2 linked regions of the Pseudovibrio sp. Tun.PSC04-5.I4 genome follow. The protein of the gene in region 2 interacts with the protein of the main gene of each other region in a pairwise test. Links are inferred from orthologs where the notes say so. Each region holds a gene or a part of one and is shown on either strand. Other genes may lie near its edges. The genes, in order: BLS62_RS26565 and nuoG.

What was found.
Region 1: the proteins of nuoG (region 2) and BLS62_RS26565 interact in binary tests that used the Escherichia coli proteins (3 or more experiments, as listed by UniProt). The link is inferred for Pseudovibrio sp. Tun.PSC04-5.I4 from one-to-one orthologs.

The regions. Positions count from the first base shown.
Region 1 is NZ_FNLB01000006.1:4,583,867-4,590,864, reverse strand. The notes cover bases 2,645-5,452. They hold BLS62_RS26565 (formate dehydrogenase subunit gamma), read right to left. Parts: upstream 4,385-5,452; coding sequence 3,905-4,384; downstream 2,645-3,904. Other genes in these bases: BLS62_RS26560 (LysR family transcriptional regulator), read right to left, coding at 4,480-5,385; BLS62_RS26570 (formate dehydrogenase beta subunit), read right to left, coding at 2,645-3,908. Outside these bases: fdhF (formate dehydrogenase subunit alpha), read right to left, coding at 1-2,347; more of BLS62_RS26570, read right to left, coding at 2,352-2,644. UniProt on the Escherichia coli protein: NDH-1 shuttles electrons from NADH, via FMN and iron-sulfur (Fe-S) centers, to quinones in the respiratory chain. The immediate electron acceptor for the enzyme in this species is believed to be ubiquinone.
Region 2 is NZ_FNLB01000006.1:1,739,938-1,747,119, reverse strand. The notes cover bases 2,138-5,129. They hold nuoG (NADH-quinone oxidoreductase subunit NuoG), read left to right. Parts: upstream 2,138-2,581; coding sequence 2,582-4,678; downstream 4,679-5,129. Other genes in these bases: nuoH (NADH-quinone oxidoreductase subunit NuoH), read left to right, coding at 4,692-5,129; BLS62_RS13145 (pentapeptide repeat-containing protein), read left to right, coding at 2,235-2,585; nuoF (NADH-quinone oxidoreductase subunit NuoF), read left to right, coding at 2,138-2,231. In the rest of the region: BLS62_RS13160 (NADH-quinone oxidoreductase subunit D), read left to right, coding at 1-111; NADH-quinone oxidoreductase subunit NuoE, read left to right, coding at 111-926; more of nuoF, read left to right, coding at 930-2,137; more of nuoH, read left to right, coding at 5,130-5,762; BLS62_RS13130 (hypothetical protein), read left to right, coding at 5,759-5,995; NADH-quinone oxidoreductase subunit NuoI, read left to right, coding at 6,120-6,608; BLS62_RS13120 (NADH-quinone oxidoreductase subunit J), read left to right, coding at 6,687-7,182. UniProt on the Escherichia coli protein: NDH-1 shuttles electrons from NADH, via FMN and iron-sulfur (Fe-S) centers, to quinones in the respiratory chain. The immediate electron acceptor for the enzyme in this species is believed to be ubiquinone.

The sequences.
Region 1 (6,998 bases), 2.8 Mb from region 2 along the record:
CATCGTTACACGGCCACTGCACTGATCCCACCTGATCGAGTAACTCATAAGTCACATTGGCAAAGCTTGGGGTTGTGGCTGCCACCTCTTCCATAATCTGCGAAGGGTGAGTGTAGCTCCACTCGCCGCCCATGGCATTTGCGAGCAGCTGGGTTACTTCCCAATCTGCATAACCATTCTTTGGTGCCATGACCTTGCGCACGCGGTTGATACGTCGCTCTGCATTGGTAAAGGTCCCGTCTTTCTCCAGAAAGGTAGATCCCGGCAAAAACACATGCGCGTAGTTTGCAGTCTCATTCAAAAACAGATCATGCACGATGACGCAATCCATTGCTGCAAGACCAGCAGAAACATGTTTAGTATCCGGGTCAGATTGAAGAATATCTTCGCCCTGTACGTAGAGCCCTTTGAAGCTTCCTTCCACTGCTGCATCAAGCATATTAGGGATACGCAGGCCGGGCTCGTCGGATATGGTGACATCCCATAGTTTTTCAAAGATGTCGCGAGCATCAGCATTGTTGACGTGTCTGTAACCCGGCAACTCGTGGGGGAATGAGCCCATATCGCAGGCCCCCTGCACATTGTTTTGACCCCGTAGCGGGTTCACGCCAACGCCGACCTTACCGATATTCCCCGTCAACATCGCAAGGTTAGCAATACCAATAACCGTAGTCGATCCTTGACTGTGTTCCGTCACACCAAGGCCGTAATAGATCGCTCCATTACCACCTGTTGCATAAAGCCTTGCCGCACCGCGTATCTCGTCCGCCGCAACACCAGTCAACGCCTCAACAGCTTCCGGGCTGTGGGCAGTGTCCTTTACAAATTCCACATAGTCCTGAAACTCATCCCAATCACACCGTTCACGAATGAAAGTTTCATCAAACAGCCCCTCAGTCACAATGACATGAGCCAGCGCCGTTACAACAGCCACGTTGGTGCCAGGTCTCAGAGGGAGATGGTGCGCCGCCTCAACATGTGGTGACTTCACCAGATCGATCCTGCGTGGATCAATCACGATCAATTTCCCACCTTCACGAAGTCGTTTCTTCAAGCGAGAGCCGAATACCGGATGACCATCGGTCGGGTTCGCACCAATCACCAAAACCACATCGGAATGCTCAACACTATCAAAATCCTGAGTACCGGCAGACGTTCCAAAAGTCTGACCCAGCCCATACCCTGTTGGCGAATGGCAAACGCGGGCACAAGTGTCCGTGTTGTTGTTGCCAAACACGGCACGGGTGAGTTTTTGAACGAGGAACGTTTCCTCATTGGTACAGCGTGAAGAGGTGATTACGCCGATTGAATCCTGACCATGCTTTTCCTGAATGCCGCGTAAGCGTGAAGCTGCAAAGCCTAAGGCTTCATCCCAGGAAACTTCGCGCCATGGTAGGTCAATGCTCTCCCGGATCATCGGATTAAGAATGCGGTCTTTATGAGAGGCGTAACCGTAGGCAAACCGACCTTTGACACAGGAGTGACCGTGATTGGCTTTGCCGTCCTTGTAGGGCACCATACGCACCAGTTCGTCACCGCGCATTTCAGCTTTGAAAGAGCAACCAACACCGCAATAAGCGCAGGTCGTTACAACCGAATGTTCTGGCTGGCCAATCTCAATCACGGACTTTTCTTGTAAGGTCCCCGTTGGACAGGCCTGAACACAGGCGCCACAGGAAACACATTCAGACTCCAGAAAGTTCTCGCCCATACTTGCAGAGACGCGCGAGTCAAAGCCGCGTCCCTCAATGGTCAGCGCAAACGTGCCCTGCACTTCCTCACAGGCCCGTACGCAGCGCGAGCAGACAATACATTTTGCCGGATCATACGTGAAGTAAGGATTGCTCTCATCCTTTGGCTTCCAGCAAGCATTCATCTCGCCGCCGCCATCCCGCATTTTGAAGTGGTTATTCCCCTCAGCCCCGTAACGCACATCACGCAGGCCAACCGCACCAGCCATATCCTGCAATTCACAATCGCCATTAGCGGCGCAGGTCAGGCAATCAAGCGGGTGGTCGGAGATGTAAAGCTCCATGACGCCCTTGCGCAGGTCTTTCAATCGTCTGGTCTGAGTGCGCACCACCATCCCATCTGCCGCAGGCGTCGTGCAAGACGAAGGCGTGCCTCTGCGTCCCTCAACCTCAACGAGACAGAGACGGCAGGAACCGAACGCATCAACCATGTCCGTTGCGCAAAGCTTAGGAATCTGAATCCCAGCCTCCATAGAGGCGCGCATCACTGAGGTACCCTCAGGAACCGAGACATCAAATCCGTCTATATTAAGGGTTACAGTCTTTTCCGACACGCACGCCGGTGTACCAAAATCGATTTCCTTGATCAGGGTCATAAGGTCACTCCGCTGCTTCGGTGAAAGGCTTAACGTTAAAGTCCTGCGGAAAATGAGTAAGCGAGCTCATCACCGGATAGGGCGCGAAGCCACCAAGAGCGCAGAGCGAACCCATTTTCATCGTGTTGCAAAGGTCTGTGAGCAGCTCTACTTGCTCGTCTGGACGGTCACCGCTGGCAATCCTGTCAATAACCTCAACACCGCGGACAGACCCAATTCGGCATGGCGTACATTTTCCGCAGCTCTCAATAGCGCAGAATTCCATGGCAAAACGGGCTTGCTTGAGCATATCGACGGTATCATCAAAGACCACAATACCGGCATGTCCGATCATGCCATCACGCGCCGCAAAGGCCTCATAATCAAAAATGGTATCAAACAAAGCAGGTGGGAAATAAGCGCCCAACGGACCGCCAACTTGTACAGCCTTCACGGGCCGGCCGCTAAGCGTTCCCCCGCCGATATCATAAATAAGTTCGTTGAGGGTCAACCCGAAGGCCGTTTCAAAAAGCCCACCATGTTTGACATTTCCTGTCAACTGGATCGGAATTGTGCCGTGCGACCGCCCGACACCGTAATCTCGATAATAAGCTGCCCCACGATCAAGAATGATAGGCACAGATGCAAGCGACATCACATTGTTGACGACTGTCGGGCACCCAAACAGGCCTTCAATCGCTGGAAGCGGCGGCTTTGCACGCACAACACCGCGCTTTCCCTCAAGGCTGTTGAGGAGCGAGGTTTCTTCACCGCATATATAAGCACCCGCACCAACCCGCACTTCCATGTCAAAAACATAGGAAGAACCGAGAACCGAATTCCCTAGAATTCCTGCGTCACGGGCAAGGATGATTGCCTCCTGCATGATTGCAACTGCATGTGGGTACTCTGAACGCGTATAGATATAACCCTTAGTCGCGCCAGTCGCTATTCCGGCAATAGCCATCCCTTCGATCAGAACAAACGGATCACCCTCCATGATCATCCGGTCGGAGAATGTGCCACTGTCGCCTTCATCAGCGTTGCAAACTATGTACTTTTGCTCACCCGGAGCATGAAGCACAGTGTTCCATTTAATACCAGTCGGGAACCCAGCACCGCCACGACCCCGAAGACCACTATCCGTCACGTCCTTGATGATCTCAGCGGGTTCCATCTTCAGCGCTCTTTCAAGCCCTAGGAAGCCGTGATGCGTTTTGTAGTGTTCCAGAGACAATGGGTCCGTTATCCCGCAACGGGAAAACGTCAGACGGGTTTGTCTCTTCAAAAACGGCATGTCTTGAGTTTGCCCATGACAAAGCGGATGGTCTCCACCCTCCATGAAACTGGCATCAAGCAACTCAGAAATATCGGAGGGCTTAACAGGACCATAGGCAATCCGGCCCTTCCCGTTGTCAATCTCGATCAACGGCTCCAGCCAGTGCATACCATGAGAGCCATTGCGAACGATTTTCGCATCAATCCCACGTGCGCTAAGCTCCGTAGTCAGGGTCTGAGCAACTTGGTCTGCCCCCACCGCAAGCGCGGCAGCATCACAAGGAACGTAAATGACAGGTGTCATTGCTTCATCTCCCCAACCAAGTTCCACATGCTAACTTCATCAAGTCGTCCGCGCAGCTCACCATCCACCATGGCCGCTGGCGCACAAGAGCACAGTCCCAGGCAATAAATCGGTTCAAGAGTCACCTGCCCGTCTGGGGTTGTTTCATGCCAGGTAATCCCAAGTGCCTTTTGCAAGTTGTCAGCCAAAGCCTCACCACCCATGGATTGACAGGCTTCCGCGCGGCAAATTTTCAAGACATGCCGCCCCGCAGGTTCACGCCGGAAATCATGATAAAAGCTCACAACCCCGTGGACTTCTGCGCGACTGAGGTTCAGCCGATCTGCAATAAGGCGGAGAGCTGCGTCAGAAACGCAGCCAAATTCTTTCTGCACATCATGCAGGATAGGTAAAAGCGGACCCTCTCGGTGTTCATGCGCATCCAAAATTGCTGCAATCCCATCGGCTATGTCCTGTGTTTGCGTCTGCAAGGCCATAAGTTCCTCCCTCCTTACACGTCAATATAACGAGTTGGCACAAAATGTCGCACCAGATCAATATTGCTATTCCGTTGGGCGATAGGAAAATCCTATCAAACAAATGACGCTGCGATTTCCGTTCCTTGCGATAATCGCGTAATTCGACTTAGAAAAGCTTCAATAAGTGGGCCGCGCGGTTCACGTTGCGTCGCAACCAACCCAACCATGATACTCGCGTTTGGCGTGGAGATTGGGATGACCTCAACACTACCTGACGCCAGTGTTTGAGCAACTCCTTGAGGAAGAATAGTTCCCCAACGCCCAGTACGAACATGCGCAAACAAGCACATGATCGAATCAGATTGCAGTGTCGGCGTTGCGACAACATCAGCATCACACAGAATTTCGTCGATAATTCGTCTGCATTGCATATCTGCAGTTAGCAGGCACAAAGGCACTTGGCTGACATTGTTCAACGTCACTTGCCCTCGTCCGGAAAGCGGACCGTGTGTAGCGGTCACAAAGCAATAACGCTCACGATAAAGAGGCACTTGTGTCACCCGACCCAGCGGCTCGTTATCAAGATAGGTCAGTCCCACATCAATTTCCAGATTCTCCAGAAGGGACAGGATTTCAGAGGATGGTCGCGAAAGTATGGAAAAACCTAGTTTCGGATTTTCCTCGCTAAACGGGGTCGTCAACTCAGGCACATAGGTCAACGCGGTCGGAATTGCAGCAATGCGAAGGGTGCCGGTCTGACCATCACTCACCCCCTTTAATTCCTGTTTCATAGTCCGCGTATCAGCGACCAGTTTACGGGCCCATTCCAAGACGCGCTGGCCTTCCGGTGTTAATCCCTGAAACCGCGATCCACGCAAAACCAGAAGGGCTCCAAGTTGCTCCTCAAGCTGCTTTATGTTTGCAGATAGCGTTGGCTGGCTCACACCGCAGTCTTCTGCCGCCTTGCCAAAATGTTGCTCACGAGCAAGAGCGATAAACATCTCCAACTTGTCGATCATGACCAGTCCCTCCCGAGCAGACATGTAGACGCGCATAAAACGTCAGGATGCAAATATCATGGGCATCAACCCATCGTAAGCATGGCATCTACGATGATCTTTATGTGGTGCTTTCATTTATCAGGCAAGTTAGCATAGTGAAGTTTGGAGTGATTACAAGCAACCCAGCCAAGACCTAACGCACGACACAAGCCTCTGCATTTGATCAGAAAACAGCTTCCAACGCAGATCTAAAAACGTTTTATGACCTCAGTGAAATTTTCGCCGTACTCTTCTAGCTTTGCATTTCCGACGCCGGAAATATCTGCAAACATGCCAAGGGTGCGTGGTTTGTGCGCGACCATTTCCAGCAAGGATTTGTCGTTAAACACCATGTAAGGGGCAATGCTTTTCTCTTTGGCAATTGAGAGGCGCAGTGCCCGCAACGCTTCAAAGAGGTCCTGATCTGCTTCGGTTTCAAGTTCCACTTTGGGGCGAGAGGATCTGCTGCTGCCGGTGCTTTTTGTCCGCTCTACTTCTTCAAGCTTCAACTGAACCGTCTTACCGTCCAGAAGTACGCCTCCGCCGGCCTCAGAGATTTTCAGGGCGCCGTGTGCTTCCGCGTCTGCAAATATATGTCCTGATGCAAGCAACTGGCGAACGATTGCTTTCCATTGAAAATCAGTGTGTTTCTTGCCAATACCAAACGTTTTGAGCTGATCATGGCCGAGATTTTCCATACGATCACTGCTTTTTCCAAGCAGCAGATCAATCGAATACTGCGCCCCGAAGCGCTGCCCGGTGCGTTAGATCGCTGACAACAGCATTTGCGCCGCCTCGGTTCCATCAATCGTTTTGGGAGGATTGGAACAGGTGTCACAGTTTCCGCAAGGTTCACAATTGTCACCAAAATAGCGAAGCAGCACAGCACGGCGACAAGTCGCTGTTTCACAAAATGCAAGAAACGCTCTCAGCTTGAGCCGTTCAATGTTTTTCTGTTCATCAGGAGCATTACTCCCGTCGATCATCTGATTGAGCTGTACAACCTCTTGCAAGCCATAAACCATCCACGCTTCCGCAGGTAATCCATCCCGCCCAGCCCGGCCGGTTTCCTGATAATAGGCTTCAATATTCTTTGGCAAATCCAAATGAGCAACAAAGCGGACATTGGGTTTATCGATCCCCATCCCAAAGGCAACGGTCGCGACAATAATCAGGCCATCCTCTTTAATGAAACGATCCTGATTTTCCGCACGAACTTCAGCAGGTAAACCGGCATGATACGCCGCCGCTTTAAACCCCTGCTCTACCAACCAACTCGCCGTTTTTTCGACCCTGTTCCGGGAAAGGCAATAGACAATACCTGCCTCCCCTTCATCCCGACCCTTTAGAAATGAGAGTAGCTGGCGTCTCTCGTTGTTTTTGGTTCCAACAGTGTAAGTGATGTTTTCTCGGTCAAAGCCAGCACAAAATACCTTCTCAAGTTTTAGCGCCCTTGTGATGTCACGGCGTGTTGGCTCATCGGCAGTCGCTGTAACTGCGATACAGGGCACATCGCTGAACCGGTCTCTGACACCAGAAAGCGCCTGATATTCTGGCCGGAAGTCATGGCCCCACTGGGAAATACAGTGCGC
Region 2 (7,182 bases):
GGCTTTGCGCACTTGCAGGCGATGGATTACCTGTGCCGCGGTCATCTGTTGGCTGACGTTGCCGCCGTTATGGGTTCCATTGATGTCGTATTTGGGGAGATTGACCGTTAATGTCAGTGCGTCGTCTTCATCACGAACAGCCAGAATCCTTTGAATTCACACCAGAAAATCTGGCGTGGGCAAAGAAGGTAATTGAACGCTACCCAACGGGACGTCAGGCTTCTGCCGTTGTTCCGGTTTTGTGGCGTGTACAGGAACAGAATGAGGGCTGGGTCAGTGAGCCTGCAATCCGTGTGGTTGCTGCGCTTTTGGACATGCCTCGTATTCGCGTCCTGGAAGTGGCAACGTTTTACACCATGTTCCAGCTCCAGCCGGTCGGCAAAAAAGCGCACGTTCAAGTGTGTGGCACGACGCCTTGCCAGCTGCGCGGTTCTGAAGAGTTGATCAAGGTGTGTAAGAGCAAGATTGCTGAGACACCTCACACTCTTTCTGAGGACGGAAATTTCTCATGGGAAGAAGTTGAGTGTTTAGGTGCCTGCGTGAACGCGCCAATGGTTCAAGTCTTTAAAGACTTCTATGAGGATCTTGATGTTGAGAAGTTCGAGAGACTTCTTGATGATATCGCCGGTGGTAAGCCTGTGATGCCGGGTCCTCAGGGTGTCGATCGTATTTTCTCAGCGCCGGAAGGTGGTCCAACCACTTTGAAGGATCTGGAAGACACCACAAAGGGCGCTCCTCAGGAAGTTCATGTGGTTGATGGATCTCACAAGGCCTCTTTCAACTTTGCTGGTGCTGCGCTGAATATCGGCGGCACGGGTTATACCGGTGTGCCTCATCCGGCTGAAGATGCTGTTGCGAAGGCTGTTGAGGCACATCGCAAGTCTGTTGAAGCCAAGGCTGCTGCCAGTGAAAAAGGTGAGGGCTAAGCGATGCTGAACGATTCTGATCGTATCTTCACCAACATTTACGGCATCCATGACTGGGGTCTTGAAGGCGCGCGTCAACGCGGCTCATGGTCCGAGACCAAAGAGATTATCGGCAAAGGTCGTGACTGGATCATCAACGAAATGAAGGCTTCTGGTCTTCGTGGTCGTGGTGGTGCAGGCTTCCCAACTGGTTTGAAGTGGTCCTTCATGCCGAAGGAAAGCGATGGCCGTCCGTCTTACCTTGTGGTCAATGCAGATGAGTCCGAGCCGGGCACCTGTAAAGATCGTGAAATCATGCGCCATGATCCCCACCATCTGGTTGAGGGCTGTGTGCTTGCTGGTTTTGCTATGGGCGCGATTGCTGCTTACATTTATGTACGCGGTGAATTTATTCGCGAACGTGAGCGTCTGCAGGCTGCGATTGATCAAGCCTATGATGCTGGTCTGATCGGTAAGAACAACAAGAACGGTTACGACTTTGATATTTACGTTCATCACGGTGCAGGTGCTTATATCTGCGGTGAAGAGACTGCTCTGCTTGAGAGTCTTGAAGGTAAAAAAGGTCAACCGCGTCTGAAACCTCCGTTCCCTGCGAACATGGGTCTTTACGGTTGCCCAACCACCGTGAATAACGTTGAATCGATTGCCTGCACGCCATCTATTTTGAAGCGCGGCGGGGCGTGGTTCTCTTCTATTGGCCGTGAAAACAATGCAGGTACAAAGCTGTTTTGTATTTCCGGACATGTGGAACGTCCTTGTACCGTTGAAGAAGCGATGGGTATTCCCTTCAAGGATCTGATTGAACGGCACTGTGGTGGTATCCGCGGTGGCTGGGACAATCTGCTGGCTGTTATTCCGGGTGGTTCCTCCGTTCCTTGCGTGAAGGGCGAAACTATCCGCGATGCCAAGATGGACTTTGACGGTCTGCGTGACGTTGGTTCCTCATTGGGGACCGCTGCCGTGATCGTTATGGATAAATCAACGGACATCATCAAAGCGATTGCTCGCCTGTCTTACTTTTACAAACACGAAAGCTGCGGACAATGTACGCCGTGCCGTGAAGGTACGGGCTGGATGTGGCGCGTGATGGAGCGGATGGTTAAGGGCGAAAGCTCTTATGAAGAGATCGACATGCTGTTCAAAGTTACCAAGCAGGTGGAAGGTCATACGATCTGTGCCCTTGGTGATGCGGCTGCATGGCCTATTCAGGGTTTGATCAAGAATTTCCGTCCCGTGATTGAAGACCGGATCGACCAGTTCGTTGCGACGAAGCGAACTGCGACCGACAAGATTGCGGCGGAGTAAGAGATGAAGATCAGCGCTGAGAAAAAACGTCTGGACGTGAGTGAGAGTGATCTTTCCGGTTCTGTGTTTGATAACTGCAATCTTTCCGGTTGCTCTTTCAATAACGTGAACTTGTCTGGTGCGCGCATTACAGATGTGAACTTTTCAGGCTGGTCCATCTTGGATGCAAACCTTTCTGGTTGGTCAGTCGAGAAGGTCAATCTTTCTGGGCTGATCCTGAAAAATGCCAATATGGCTGGCGCTCAGCTGAACAGCTGCCGGCTTGATGGCATGACCATTGATGGAATTGAAGTTACTGAGCTTCTTGAGGCTTATCGGGCTAAAGAAGCAAAGGGTGAGGACGCCAACGCATGACCAAGATTGTCGTCGACGGCAAAGAAATTGAAGTTCCTGCGGATTATACCGTTATGCAGGCCTGTGAAGAGGCCGGCGCGGAAATTCCACGGTTCTGTTATCATGACCGGCTCTCTGTAGCTGGTAACTGCCGCATGTGCCTTGTGGAAGTAAAGGGCGGACCGCCTAAGCCGGTTGCCTCTTGTGCAATGGGCGTGCGCGATCTACGTCCCGGTCCGGAAGGGCAGCCACCACAGGTCTTTACGAAATCTCCTATGGTGAAAAAAGCGCGTGAAGGTGTGATGGAGTTTCTCCTGATCAACCACCCGCTCGATTGCCCTATCTGTGACCAAGGCGGTGAGTGTGATCTTCAGGATCAGGCCATGGCTTATGGTGTAGATAGTTCCCGTTATGCTGAAAACAAGCGTGCGGTTGAGAATAAAGACATTGGCCCGCTCGTTAAAACGATCATGACACGCTGCATTCACTGCACCCGTTGTGTTCGCTTTACCACTGAGGTTGCCGGTGTTGCTGAGCTGGGGCTGATTGGCCGCGGTGAAGATGCTGAAATCACCACATACCTTGAAGAAGCGCTTTCCTCCGAGCTGCAGGGCAACGTGATTGACCTGTGTCCCGTTGGTGCTTTGACTTCCCGCCCTTACGAGTTCAACGCTCGTCCATGGGAATTGGTGAAGACAGAAAGCGTCGACGTGATGGATGCTCTTGGCTCCGCTATCCGTGTTGATACACGCGGCAGGGAAGTCATGCGCATTATGCCTCGTTTGAACGAGGCGGTGAACGAGGAATGGATTTCCGATAAAACCCGTTTCATCTGGGATGGTTTGAAGACACAGCGTCTGGATCGCCCCTATGTGAAGCAGAACGGAACACTTGCTCCTGCAAGCTGGTCTGACGCGCTGAACGCGGTTGCGTCAAAGGTCAAAGCTGCTGGCGGTTCCAAAACTGCCGCGATTGCTGGTGACCTTGCTTCTGTTGAAGATCTATTTGCCATGAAGGCTCTGATGAGCTCTTTGGGCAGTGCAAATATGGATTGTCGTCAGGATGGTGCTCAGCTTGACCCATCTCTTGGCCGGACAACTTATTTGTTCAATACTTCCGTGGAAGGCATTGAAGATGCTGACGCGATTCTGCTTGTGGGCGCAAATCCACGTATAGAAGCGCCAGTGCTTAATGCTCGTATCCGCAAGACATGGCGTCAGGGCGCTCTCAAAGTTGGCGTGATTGGCCAGCCGGTAGACCTGACCTTTGACAGTGAATACCTCGGTGCAGGCCCTGATACACTTGCTGACATTGCTTCTGGCAAACACGCATTTGCACAGGTGCTGAAAAACGCGAAAAAGCCGATGATCATCGTTGGTGAAGGCGCGATTGCACGCGATGACGGTGCTGCTGTTCTTTCTGCTGCTGCAAAGCTGGCAGAAAGCGTTGGTGCAGTCAGCGAAGAGTGGAACGGCTTTAACGTTCTGCACACCGCTGCAAGCCGTGTTGGTGGTCTTGATCTCGGGTTTGTTCCGGGTGAGGGCGGTCTGAATACCGGCGGTATTCAGGATGCAGCTGCCAAGGGTGATGTTGAAGTTGTGTTCTTGCTTGGTGCAGATGAACTGGACATGTCTTCCTTCGGGGATGCGTTCGTCGTTTACATCGGTACGCACGGTGATCGCGGTGCACACCGCGCTGACGTAATTCTCCCGGCTGCGGCCTACACCGAAAAACCAGGGACTTATGTGAACCTGGAAGGTCGTGTGCAGCTTGCTGCTCGGGCCGCATTCCCTCCGGGTGATGCGCGCGAAGACTGGGCGATTATTCGTGCACTTTCTGGTGCATTTGGTCAGCCTCTGGCGTTTAACAGTTTTGCGCAATTGCGCAGCGCTCTTTTCAAGGCAGTGCCTCATATGGCCAATGCCGGTTGCATCGCTAAAGGCGTGGCTTCGGATGTTTCCAAGCTTTCCGCTGTTGGTGGCAACATGAGTGGTGCTGGCTTTGCACAGGCATTCAGTGATTTTTATCTAACCAACCCGATTGCCCGAGCTTCAGCGGTGATGGCCGAGTGTTCTGCACTTGCCACGCAACGCAGAGCTGAGGCGGCGGAATAGGGGGACGGTGAGTATGGATTTTTTCTGGGATTATGGTTGGCCGCTGATCGTCATGCTCTTCCAGAGCTTGTTGTTGATGGTCGTGCTGCTGCTGATCGTTGCTTATATTCTTTATGCAGATCGTAAGATCTGGGCTGCTGTTCAGATCCGTCGTGGTCCAAACGTGGTTGGCCCCTGGGGCTTGCTGCAGAGTTTTGCTGATCTTTTGAAATTCGTTTTGAAAGAGCCAGTGATCCCGTCTGGATCGGATAAGTTTCTATTTTTGTTTGCACCGCTGGTGACAGTGGTTCTTGCCCTTGCTGCATGGGTGGTTATCCCGGTTGCTGATGGTTGGGCGATTGCAAACATTAACGTTGGTATTTTGTACGTGTTCGCGATCAGCTCCCTTGGAGTTTATGGCGTAATCATTGCAGGTTGGGCATCCAACTCCAAATACCCGTTCTTGTCAGCGCTTCGTGCTGCGGCGCAGATGGTTTCCTATGAGGTTTCTATCGGCTTTGTTATTGTGACCGTTCTGCTCTGTGTCGGGTCGTTGAACCTGACCGAGATCGTGTACGCACAGCAAGCACGCGGTTTGGCTCATGCACTTGGTGTGCCGTGGCTCACATTCCTGAACTGGTTTTGGTTGCCGCTTTTCCCAATGTTCGTGGTGTTCTTTGTTTCCGCACTTGCTGAAACAAACCGTCCGCCATTCGATCTTGCGGAAGCAGAATCTGAGCTGGTTGCTGGCTTCATGGTTGAATACGGTTCCACACCCTACATGATGTTCATGCTTGGTGAATACGTCGCTATCGCTTTGATGTGTTCCCTGATGACGATCCTGTTTATGGGTGGTTGGTTGCCTCCGGTTGATCTTGTACCGTTCACCTGGGTTCCTGGTGTTATTTGGTTCTTGTTGAAATCACTGTTGGTGTTCTTCTTCATCTCCATGGCAAAGGCAATGGTCCCTCGCTACCGGTATGACCAGTTGATGCGTTTGGGTTGGAAAGTCTTCCTGCCGCTGTCACTTGCTATGGTGTTTATCGTTGCCTTCGTGCTGATGTTCATGGGCTGGACCCCACCAGTCGGTGGTTTTGGAGCATGATCTCTATCGCTGGTATGATCGGCGGTGTGCTTGGAATTTATTTGGGTTGGCTGAACTACAGACTTCTTCTTGGATTTCTGCAGGCGGCCGTCACCAAACGGAAAGAGCTGGACCCAACTGTGAATGGTTGGGTTGAGCTGGCGGAACCTACGATCCGCAAACTCATTTTTGCCCTGACGATAATCGGGATCCCGATTATAGGATACCTCGCCGGATCAGAACTTGTTCCATAAGTGAGGCAAATGGGTAACGAGAACCGTGTATGACTTTTATGGAGTGTGCAGGTGTTCTCATGGATTGTAATCGATCTGCTGTGCCACCTGGGTACGGTTGATCAAGGAAAAGGCTGTAAAGGCTATGGGACTGGGACAGGCCGCAAAGTCGTTGCTGTTGAAGGAGTTCGTATCGGCGTTTTTTCTCGCCATGCGTTACTTCTTCAAGCCAAAGCCGACGCTTAACTATCCCTTTGAAAAGGGTGCTGTAAGTCCGCGTTTTCGCGGGGAACACGCATTGCGCCGGTATCCGAACGGAGAAGAGCGCTGCATTGCTTGTAAGCTGTGTGAAGCGATCTGCCCTGCGCAAGCCATCACGATTGAAGCTGGACCGCGCCGTAATGATGGGACGCGCCGGACTACACGTTACGACCTTGATATGACCAAATGCATCTATTGCGGTTTTTGTCAGGAAGCGTGCCCAGTTGACGCGATCGTTGAAGGCCCGAATTTTGAATTTGCGACCGAAACGCGTGAGGAGTTGTTCTACGATAAGGACAAACTGCTGACGAATGGAGATCGCTGGGAGCGTGAAATCGCTCGCAATATTGAATTGGATGCTCCTTACCGCTGAGGCGGTGGAGTAGGATTTGTCCGGTTATGATCTTCGGGTCTGGCGGGACGAAACAATAGGACAAAGGCAACCTTAACAATGGTTCTGCAGGCCCTGTTTTTCTATCTGTTTGCCGCACTTGCGGTGGCCTCTGCCTTCATGGTGGTTGCATCACGCAATCCGGTTCACTCAGTGCTGTTCCTCATCCTGTGCTTCTTTAATGCAGCCGGGTTGTTTGTACTGATAGGTGCGGAGTATCTGGCGATGCTTCTGGTTGTTGTCTACGTGGGAGCCGTCATGGTGCTGTTCCTGTTCGTGGTCATGATGCTGGATGTTGATTTCGCCGAGATGCGCCAAGGCTTTTTGCAGTATTTGCCAATCGGTGCGCTGATTGGTTTGATTCTGCTGGCCGAGCTTCTGATGGTTGTCAGTGGCTGGGTTATTGCTCCAGGAATGCTGGGCGAGGGGGCTGCTCCAACTCCTCCCGTTGAGCAAACACAGAATATCGCCGCTATCGGTGAGTTGCTTTACACCCGCTACATCTACTGGTTCCAAGTTTCTGGTCTGGTGCTGCTGGTTGCAATGATCGGTGCGA